Regions from separate parts of the Metabacillus sediminilitoris genome, predicted to be linked through region 1. Evidence: riboswitches for the same ligand, from Rfam matches in the RefSeq annotation. Region 1 holds a riboswitch; each other region holds the start of a gene.
The links. A riboswitch is a leader RNA that binds a small molecule or an ion and turns the genes downstream of it on or off. The one in region 1 is predicted to bind cobalamin.

Region 2: linked by a shared signal. The riboswitch ahead of GMB29_RS13190 (cobyric acid synthase) and the one ahead of GMB29_RS07015 ((2Fe-2S) ferredoxin domain-containing protein) in region 1 are both predicted to bind cobalamin.
Region 3: linked by a shared signal. The riboswitch ahead of GMB29_RS10820 (ABC transporter substrate-binding protein) and the one ahead of GMB29_RS07015 ((2Fe-2S) ferredoxin domain-containing protein) in region 1 are both predicted to bind cobalamin.

The regions. Positions count from the first base shown of each region.
Region 1 is NZ_CP046266.1:1,439,737-1,442,893, forward strand. It holds gene GMB29_RS07010 (GNAT family N-acetyltransferase) at 1-112, opposite strand, end outside; cobalamin riboswitch at 462-660, shown strand; cobalamin riboswitch at 840-1,029, shown strand; gene GMB29_RS07015 ((2Fe-2S) ferredoxin domain-containing protein) at 1,156-1,536, shown strand; gene cobJ (precorrin-3B C(17)-methyltransferase) at 1,582-3,157, shown strand, end outside.
Region 2 is NZ_CP046266.1:2,787,412-2,790,568, forward strand. It holds gene purF (amidophosphoribosyltransferase) at 1-54, opposite strand, end outside; gene GMB29_RS13185 (zinc ribbon domain-containing protein) at 518-670, opposite strand; cobalamin riboswitch at 913-1,103, shown strand; gene GMB29_RS13190 (cobyric acid synthase) at 1,213-1,944, shown strand; gene cobT (nicotinate-nucleotide--dimethylbenzimidazole phosphoribosyltransferase) at 1,945-3,012, shown strand; cobalamin riboswitch at 3,071-3,157, shown strand, end outside.
Region 3 is NZ_CP046266.1:2,281,528-2,284,684, forward strand. It holds gene GMB29_RS10810 (amidohydrolase) at 1-306, opposite strand, end outside; gene GMB29_RS10815 (RNA chaperone Hfq) at 677-805, shown strand; SAM riboswitch class I at 951-1,058, shown strand; cobalamin riboswitch at 1,455-1,664, shown strand; gene GMB29_RS10820 (ABC transporter substrate-binding protein) at 1,855-3,157, shown strand, end outside.

The DNA.
Region 1 (3,157 bases):
GGAGTACAATCGCATCAAACCTTTTTTCCTTCGTTCGTTTTATACATTCATGAACCAATGCTTGCGCAACTCCTTTTCCGCGAGCTTCTGGAGTAACAGCGAGCAATCTAATCTCAAAATAATCAAGCTCATAATTGTTACTTCAGAAACGCCGTATTCAAAGCTTAAATATTTGAGTTGAGCTCCCAGAATGATAGGTCATCGATCATCATTTTATAATCCACAATAAATTTTTTCCTGTATTTTATTTACCATATAAACACACCCTTTCTGTTTCATTATGGTCAAATTTTTCAAAACTTAACTAAGCTGTGGCGATGAAAATATACTAGAATAATAACTTTATCTTGTTTAAGATCTACAAGTTTTTTACCTATTTACTAATTATACATTGAAAAATATCTAAAGTCCCTATATGATAAAAGTTGTTGATTTAAAAGATACTTTTCAAAAAATTCAATATAAAAGCAGTAAATTAAGATGCCTAATAGGCTTAATAGGGAATCTGGTAAAATTCCAGAACTGTCCCCGCAACTGTAAGTGTGGACGAAATAAGTTGACCACTGTATATGGTGCTTTTAACAAAAGGTGCGTATATGGGAAGGACTTAAAGTAGGGTGAAGCACAAGTCAGGAGACCTGTCTTAATTTATAAAGTTTCAGTTTCTTCGGGAGGTGAGAAGGTGAGACGATCGCAGCCAAATTATTGCTAGTTTGGAGTGCTTTCGTTATTTGCCTTTTCATCCGCTCAGTTGAACCTGAGCGGATTTTTTGCTTATGCTGTTATTTTTTAAAGTGGACATATTTTGTTAAATCCAGTAATAGGTTAAGATGAGTAATTTAATAGTTTGAGAGAAAGGTGCATAACAATAGCTGTTGTTGTGCTTAATAGGGAAGTCGGTGAAAATCCGACACGGTACCCGCCACTGTTATGGTGAGCTTTTTTACACAATGTCACTGATTCTAATTGGGAAGACGTAAAAAAGCATTGAGCCTTAGTCAGGAGACCTGCCTTTTTTTCATATTGATACCTACGGGCATATAGGTAGACGTGTAATAAAAAATGCTATTTTATTAGCGATATTTTTTATGCACCTCTGCTTAAATAGGGGTGCATTTTTTATTTTCCTAAATTTAATAGATTGGAAGTGTTTAGATGACGACTTGGAACTTAACTCAAACACAGCACCATGTCTTAATATGTAATGGAAGCAGCTGTATGAGAAAGGGTGGCGAGGAAGTCACACAGGCGATCAGGGAGGAAATTACCAACTTAGATATGGATCATAAAATCCATACAACAAGAACCCGTTGTAATGGAAGATGTAAAGATGCTTGTGTTGTTGTGGTCTATCCAGAGGGCGTGTGGTACAAGGCTGCTTCACCTGATTTAGCAAGAGAAATTGTCCAAGATCACCTTGTTGGTGGAAAAGTCGTAGAAGACAGTGTGATTTATACATACGATCAACAGCAGTTTGCTGCTCCTGAATATTCAGAATCTATTGTTGGAATAGAAAAACAAAAAAGCAAGGTTTAGTTTCGTATACGAGAACTTGATACGTTATTAAAGGAGGAATATTCATTGTTAGGAAAGTTACTTGTTATTGGATTTGGGCCTGGAAGTTTTGAACATATGACAAAAAGGGCTCAAGATGCCATACAAGAGAGCGATTGTATTATTGGATACAAAACATATGTTGAACTCATTCAAGATTTATTAACAGATCAAGAGATTATTAGTACTGGAATGTCTGAGGAAGTAAGCCGTGCCCAAGCAGCGGTCCGTCTTGCAGAAGAAGGGAAAACAGTAGCGGTTATTTCAAGCGGTGATGCTGGAGTGTATGGAATGGCCGGACTTGTCTATGAAGTACTGATTGAAAAAGGCTGGAAGGAAGCCACAGGTGTTAGTGTGGAGGTTATTCCAGGAATTTCGGCGATTAATTCCTGCGCCTCCCTATTAGGAGCACCTATCATGCATGATGCTTGCACGATTAGTCTAAGTGATCATTTAACTCCGTGGGATTTAATCGAAAAGCGGATCGATGCAGCGGCACAAGCAGATTTTGTTGTTACACTTTATAACCCAAAAAGCGGCCGCCGGACTAGACAAATTCAAGAAGCACAAAGAATCCTATTAAACTATAGATCACCATCTACACCAGTTGGACTTGTCAAAAGCGCCTATCGTGATCGACAACATATCGTCATTACAGATCTTGAACATATGCTTGATCATGATATCGGGATGCTCACAACCGTTGTAATTGGGAATTCAGCAACTTTTTTATATGACAATAAAATGATCACCCCTAGAGGCTATCAAAGAAAATACACGTTAAGTGCAACTGAGCAACGATTAAAGCCACATGAACGTCTCAGACACGAAAATGAGCCATGGGCGCTTCATAAAGGCATTAATGATATGGTCTTAACCCCAAAAAACAAGACAAAAAAAAATAAAGAAAGCTCGTTACAAATTGCTTTAGAGGCTCTTTCGAAATTGGATCATGTAACAAACAAGTCAACAAACACTAACCAACTACATGTACAACTACCAGTGAATAACACGGTAACCTCCATTTTTGAATTAGCTGTTAGCCCTGGAATTGCCAATAAGAAGTTTACACCACAGCAAATGATGACACTTGCCGAAGTTGTTGGTAGCGAGGGCTCAATGGAATATACACCACACCATCAAATCATTTTAAGAATCCCAACTAGTGAACCAGATGTTATCACGGAAAAGTTAGGTGATGTTGGTTTTCTAGTAGAACCAATCGGTGATGTTTTTCAACTAAAGGCATGTGATTTCTGTGAAGGGGAAAAGAAGGATTCGATCCCGCATGCGGAAGAGCTCCATCAAAAATTAGGCGGACTTGATTTACCTAAGGAGTTAAAAATTGGCTTCAACGGCTGTGGTATGGCTTGTTTTGGCGCCGTAAATGAAGACATTGGTATCATCTTTAGAAAAGGGAAATTCGATTTGTTTTTAGGTGCTAAAACAGTAGGAAGAACAGCCCACGCTGGTCAGCCTGTAGCGGAAGGAATTGAGCCAGACAAAATTGTCGAGGTTATTGAAAATATTGTCTACGAATACAAAGAAAAAGGCCACCCAAATGAGAGATTTTTTAAATATTTTAAACGCGTAGGAAATATTC
Region 2 (3,157 bases), 1.3 Mb from region 1:
AGGGTGATTAAAAACTCCAAATACCCCGCATTTTTCCTTCATTTCTGAAGACATACGCGTCCCTCCCAATTGTTCACTCTTAGTATTCTTTGTGAAAGGAGTATTTCTATGCTGATAATTCACTCGTCAATAAAAATAAAATGTAAAACAAGAGTATAAACTTATTGTTTATGGATAATTAATGAAAGATAGGGGATATTATGAAAACAAAAATGGATAGAAAAAGAAAGGCTTTAGCAATATGCTCAAATGAGGTGATGAGATGGTTTTGAAAATTTGTGAAGTTTGCGGAAGAATGGAAGAAATAGTTGAAGAAAAACACGATATTTATGGTGTGTGTGAAGTCTGCATAAATGAACTTCTAGTAGAAATGTCAGAATAAATGATAAATACAAATAAAATGGAGCCGAGATCGTAGAAAAATACGGGCTTGGCTTTGTTATTTTATTAAGCTGAAGAATTTAGGTATCTCGTTGTTCAGTACTTAATATTTTTAGAGGAAATGATAGAAAAAATTCTATTTCCACCGTTCAAGCTTATGAATGTTTCTAGTCAACAATGATGCGATAAATTTCGGTATACCTAATTCAACAATTTTTACTTTGACTCTATTTTTCATTTCTACTACTGTAAGATTTGGCATTGTAAAGGTACCATCATGGTCCGTCATGTTCAAATCCACCACCTTGTTTATCATTAGAAAATGGCATTCCACAGCTTTGACAATTTTTATATAATTTTATCACTCGATCTTCTCAATATTTAAGATATTATCACATGTAATAAAAAACATCATTCATTTCGAATCAAGGAAAACAATAGTCTGAATGTTGTTGCTTTGATGAAGAATGTATGTATATATTAAGAAAGGAGTTTCTAAAAGGTTAAACCTAAAGCTCCTAAAACCAAAAATGAATAATTTCACAAATAGGTTCTTAACATTGTTAAGAATAATAGGGAAGTTGGTGAAAATCCAATACGGTCCCGCCACTGTAATCACGAGCGATACAACATGAACCCACTGTAATGTTTATATTATGGGAAGGGAGTTGTAGCAGCATAGATGTGTAAGTCAGGAGACCTGCCTATTTGTTGGTTCAAAGAATCCTTCGAGGAAAGGTGATTTGAAAGAAAAGAGTACCTGACTATTTATTATTTATTTGCTCTTAATCTTTTAAACTCGCGTCTTTCCGCTAAGGAAAGACGCTTTTTATGTATTGGAGGAATTTGAATGGAAGAAAGACAAAAGGGATTTACACTGATTTTTACCGGAAATGGAAAAGGGAAAACAAGGGCATCAATCTGGAGCAGCCTGATATCATTATTTTACCAGGCAGCAAAAATACGATTGAAGATCTATTGTTTTTAAGAGAGAAAGGGATTGATCAAGAAATAAAAAAAGCCCATCAAAAAGGGTCAAGTGTATTTGGGATTTGCGGTGGATATCAAATGCTTGGTGAAACAATTGAAGATCCATATCAAGTGGAATCAAAAAAGGGTTGGATAAAAGGTTTAAACTTACTGCCTTTAAAGACAATATTAACGAACGAAAAAGCAACAAATCGTACAAAAGGTACATTAACGATAAATGGACAAAAGGTTGATGTAGCTGGATATGAAATTCATATGGGCCAAACAATAGCAAGCTCAAGCTTACAGTCTTTAATCATATTAGCTAATGGGGCAGATGGCTATAAAAATAAATCAGAAACGTGTATAGGTACCTATTTACATGGAATTTTTCATAACGACGAATTTAGAAAGATATTTTTAGATTTAATTAGAAAAAAGAAGGGCTTACCCACTAGTTTAAATCGAGAATCATATGTTGATAAACAATTAAGTGATTTTCACCGCTTAGCTAACACTGTAAGAGATGCTATTGATATCGATCGTCTACATAAAATCATTGAACAATACCCTAAAGGAAAAGAGAGACAATAAATGAATAACATTATTCAAACTTCGCTTCATTCGATCCAAAAGCCAAGTCAAGAAAAACTTCAGGAAGCACGAGACTATGTTAATAGCTTAACAAAGCCGATTGGAAGTTTAGGTAAATTAGAAGACTTAGCTATTCAGTTATCAGGAATAACAAATCAACTTTATCCGGAAGTTAGCCGTCCAGGTATTGTTGTATTTGCTGCTGACCACGGTATAAGTGACATGGGTGTATCTGCCTATCCAAAAGAAGTAACTGCTCAAATGGTACATAACTTTTTAAATGGCGGTGCAGCCATAAATGTCTTTTCTAAACAAATAAATGCTCTACTAAAAATAGTTGATATTGGGGTTGCCGTAGATATTAATCATGAAAAGCTGCTACAGAAAAAGGTTAAATACGGAACCAACAATTATGCATTTGAAAATGCCATGACAGAGGATGAGGTTTATCAAGCGATCATCATTGGAATGGAAATGGTAGAACATATTATTAATGATGGAGCAAATTGTATTATTCTTGGCGAAATGGGAATCGGTAACACAGCAACAGCGAGTGCGATTGTATCAGTTATTACAGACAGCCCTGTTGAGGAAGTTGTAGGTTTAGGTACAGGCATATCTGAAGAGGAAAGAAAAAAGAAAGTAACAGTCATTATGAATGCAATTAAGGATAGAAAACCGAAACAAAAAAATGCAATCGATATTTTATCAAAAGTAGGCGGACTTGAGATTGCTGGAATGACTGGAGCCATGATAAAGGCTGCTGAACGGAGAATTCCAGTCATCTTAGATGGCTTTATTAGCACGTCTGCTGCTCTATTAGCCGTTCTTTTAGATGAGAAAATTAACGATTATCTTATTGCCGGCCATATGTCTAAAGAACAAGGTCATTCACGTGCACTTTCATTCCTTAATAAATCACCTCTTTTAGATCTTGACTTGAGATTAGGAGAAGGAACAGGGGCTGCTCTTTCATATCCATTGCTTAAAGCAGCAACAAATATGATGAAGGAAATGGAAACATTTAAATCGGCAAACATCGCAAATAAAAGGTTATCGTCCAAATAATAGTAATATTCATTTACAGGTTATATATCTTCTTTTATAATAATCCATGTTACAAAAAAACGAATATTCAACAATAGGTCCTTAAATGTAGTAATTTTTTAGGATAATAGGGAAGTTTGGTGAAATTCCAACGCGGTCCCGCCAC
Region 3 (3,157 bases), 840 kb from region 1:
TGTATCTAGTATTTTAGTAATTTTACCTTTATCAATTTGAATATTACGTAATACACTTTCGGTTGCAACTACCTCACCATTTTCAAACTTATATCCACTTTCCAGTCGAACATTCAATAACATATAGGAGCTGTTTTTTGAGGGTTTCTTGCTGTGATGTTTATTACTTTTTTCTCCTGCACTAGCTGTTTCTGGAGCGATTAAACCCATCGTACCAGTTACACCTAAAATAGCGGAAGCGCTTCCAATTTTACAAGCATTTCCTAAAAATTTTCTGCGAGACAAACCTATGTTTTCTTGATTCATCTGGAAAATCCTCCTCTTATAAACTTGTATGATAGAATGATCATGATAAAAATGATAGAAACTATTGGTCGAAAAATTTTTCTCTTGTTTTAAATGAATTTACATACAAGAAAAATCTGGTAGTAGTTTGGATCTTATTAAGCATTTTAGATTGAAAATCAAACTTATAGCCCATCCTTTAACATAATCACTCCTTGTAAACAATTATAAGGAGTATTAAGGTAAATTGCAATAAAACTTGCATTTTTTTAAGTTAAATTAAGTTTTTTTGTAGTAGGCTGAATACTTAATTAGTATTTGGTAATAGGGGATCATTACTTAAAAGTATCGAAACTGTTTTTTAAGCCCTGTATTATCAAGGTATTATAAGGTGTGTATCTTAAAAGGAGTCCGTATTCTTGGAACAATTGAGGGACACGATAAATACTCCATTATGGTTAAATCTAATGGAAAACAGCAGACTCTTTATAAACATTCTATATTTACAATTGTTAGATAGGGCAGACTCTGTCTTATTTTAATACTTTAATATTGTTGTATAAGCGATATTAAATTGCTTAAGGAAAAAGCACCAAGATAAATATGCTAGCAACTGCTTGTGATTTTCCTAAGAATAAAAGATAAAAAACACAAGAAGTGAACCCCTTTCATTAGAGAGCTGGAGGACTGGCCTTATGAAGCCCGGCAACCATTCAACAACTTTGTTGAAAAGGTGCTAATTCCTGCAAAGCATATTGTTTGACAAATAAGAGAGGTCTTTTGTTTTTGGTAAGGTATAAGCTAAAAGCTAAAAGATTGTCAAGCTTCAATACTTTTTATATAAAAATTTCATACAAAATACGGTGATGGTTGAAGCGGCAGAACAAACGAGAGAAAAGTTGTTCGTGAAAAAGGGATAATAACATAGGTAAGTAAGATATTATGTTAAGCTAAAAACGAGATCTTTTACCAGATCTCGTTTTATATTTTGATTGTCTCTAGTTTGCCTAAGAGGACACAGACTCTTCATATTTACAAATCGTCTGTTGACAACAAGATGTATTAAAACTAACATTAGAGTTGATTTCAGTTGAAATTTTTTAGGTTTATTACAGTAAAAGTCGTAAAGGTTACTTAAATTTTCTATTTTTAGATTAACTTTAAAAATATTATATATCTTGGAAATAGGTGCGAGTTAAAGCATTAAAAAGCTTTATCAGCTTAAAAGGGAAGTCGGTTAAACTCCGGCACGGACCCGCCACTGTAATGGGTATCAGTATGAAATGCTGATTAGTTTCAGAAAAACCACTGGGTTGTACCTGGGAAGGTCTGAACGTTATGCCCTTAGTCAGGAGACCTGCCTATTTTAACATCGCTGTTAGACCTACGGGATTTTAGGGAGGTGGTTAGGATGCTGATAACCAATTGTCTGAATCCATCTCTATATCTAATCGATGATATTGAAATGTTCAGTGATTCCCTTTATTTATCAAAAGAAGCATTTCTGACCTCATGAGCCGGTCAGAAATGCTTTTTTTATTTTTTTACATAACAATGGAGGTTTTCGATATGGTAAAAAACAGTCATCAAAAATACGCCTTAGTTTTTTGGATGGTTTTCTGTAGTCTCATTCTCTCTCTAGCTGGATGCGCGGGAGTGGAAAAGGAAGGAGCTGTAGTTACAGCATCTGACAAGAAAGTAACTCTGGCTTTTCCATGGAGTCCGCAAAGCCTTGACCCACATGGCAGTGATAGTTGGGAAATTATGCGTTCAGGTATGGGGGAAACATTGGTGAAGTTAAATGAAGAATTGAAGCCCACTCCCTGGCTGGCGAAAGAATGGAAGCAAGAAAATGAAACGACATGGGTATTCAAGTTGGAGGACAATGTAAGTTTCCATAACGGGAAAGCAATGGACGCAGCCAGTGTGAAAGAATCATTGCTTAGGTCTTTAAAGAAGGATCAAAAAGCGAAGGATTTATTACAAGTAGAATCAATGGAAGTACTTTCAGAAAACGAATTAAAAATTGTAACGAAACAACCGAATGCGGCTTTGATCGCACATTTAGCCGATCCGTCTACCATCATTGCTGATGTAACGACCATCAAAGATAAAAATAACGATCCTGCGTTTACCGGATCGTTTAAATTTAAACAGTTTAACAAAGATGAATCCCTTGTTGTAGAGAGATATGAAGATTATTGGGGGAAAGAAGCGTTACTGTCAGAAGTAACAATCAAATTTATACCAGATGGAAATACACGATTAATGGCACTGCAATCCGGGGATGTTGACGCTGCAACTGATATTCCTATTGATAATATAACTTTGTTGGAGAAGGACGAGAAATTTGATGTATTCACGGCCCCATCACTTCGGACCCATATGTTGCTTTTTAATATGAGTTCCCCTCTATTTAAGGATGTGGCTCTTCGAAAAGTCATTGATATGTCCATTCCACGTGCAGATATTGTCAAATCGATTATGATGGATCAAGGTACGGAAGCAAAGAGCCCATTCCCAGAAATATTGCCATTCGGTAAAGTGGAGAAGGAAAAAGCAACAGAGTCGATTGAACAATTAATGAAACAGAGAGGGTGGAAGAAAAACGCAGATGCAATGTGGGAAAAGCAAGGGAAACCATTTGAAGTGACGCTGTTAACCTTTCCACAACGACCAGAATTAACCGTCATGGCGGAAACGATTCAAAGTGAATTATTAAATGAAGGGATCAAAGTCAACATTCGTCAGGTGGAGAATATCGATGAGGTGCTAGCAAATGATGATTGGGATTTATCTATGTATAGCATGTTAACGGCACATACCGGTGATCCCCAATATTTTTTAAATATTTTCTATCAATCTGATAGTG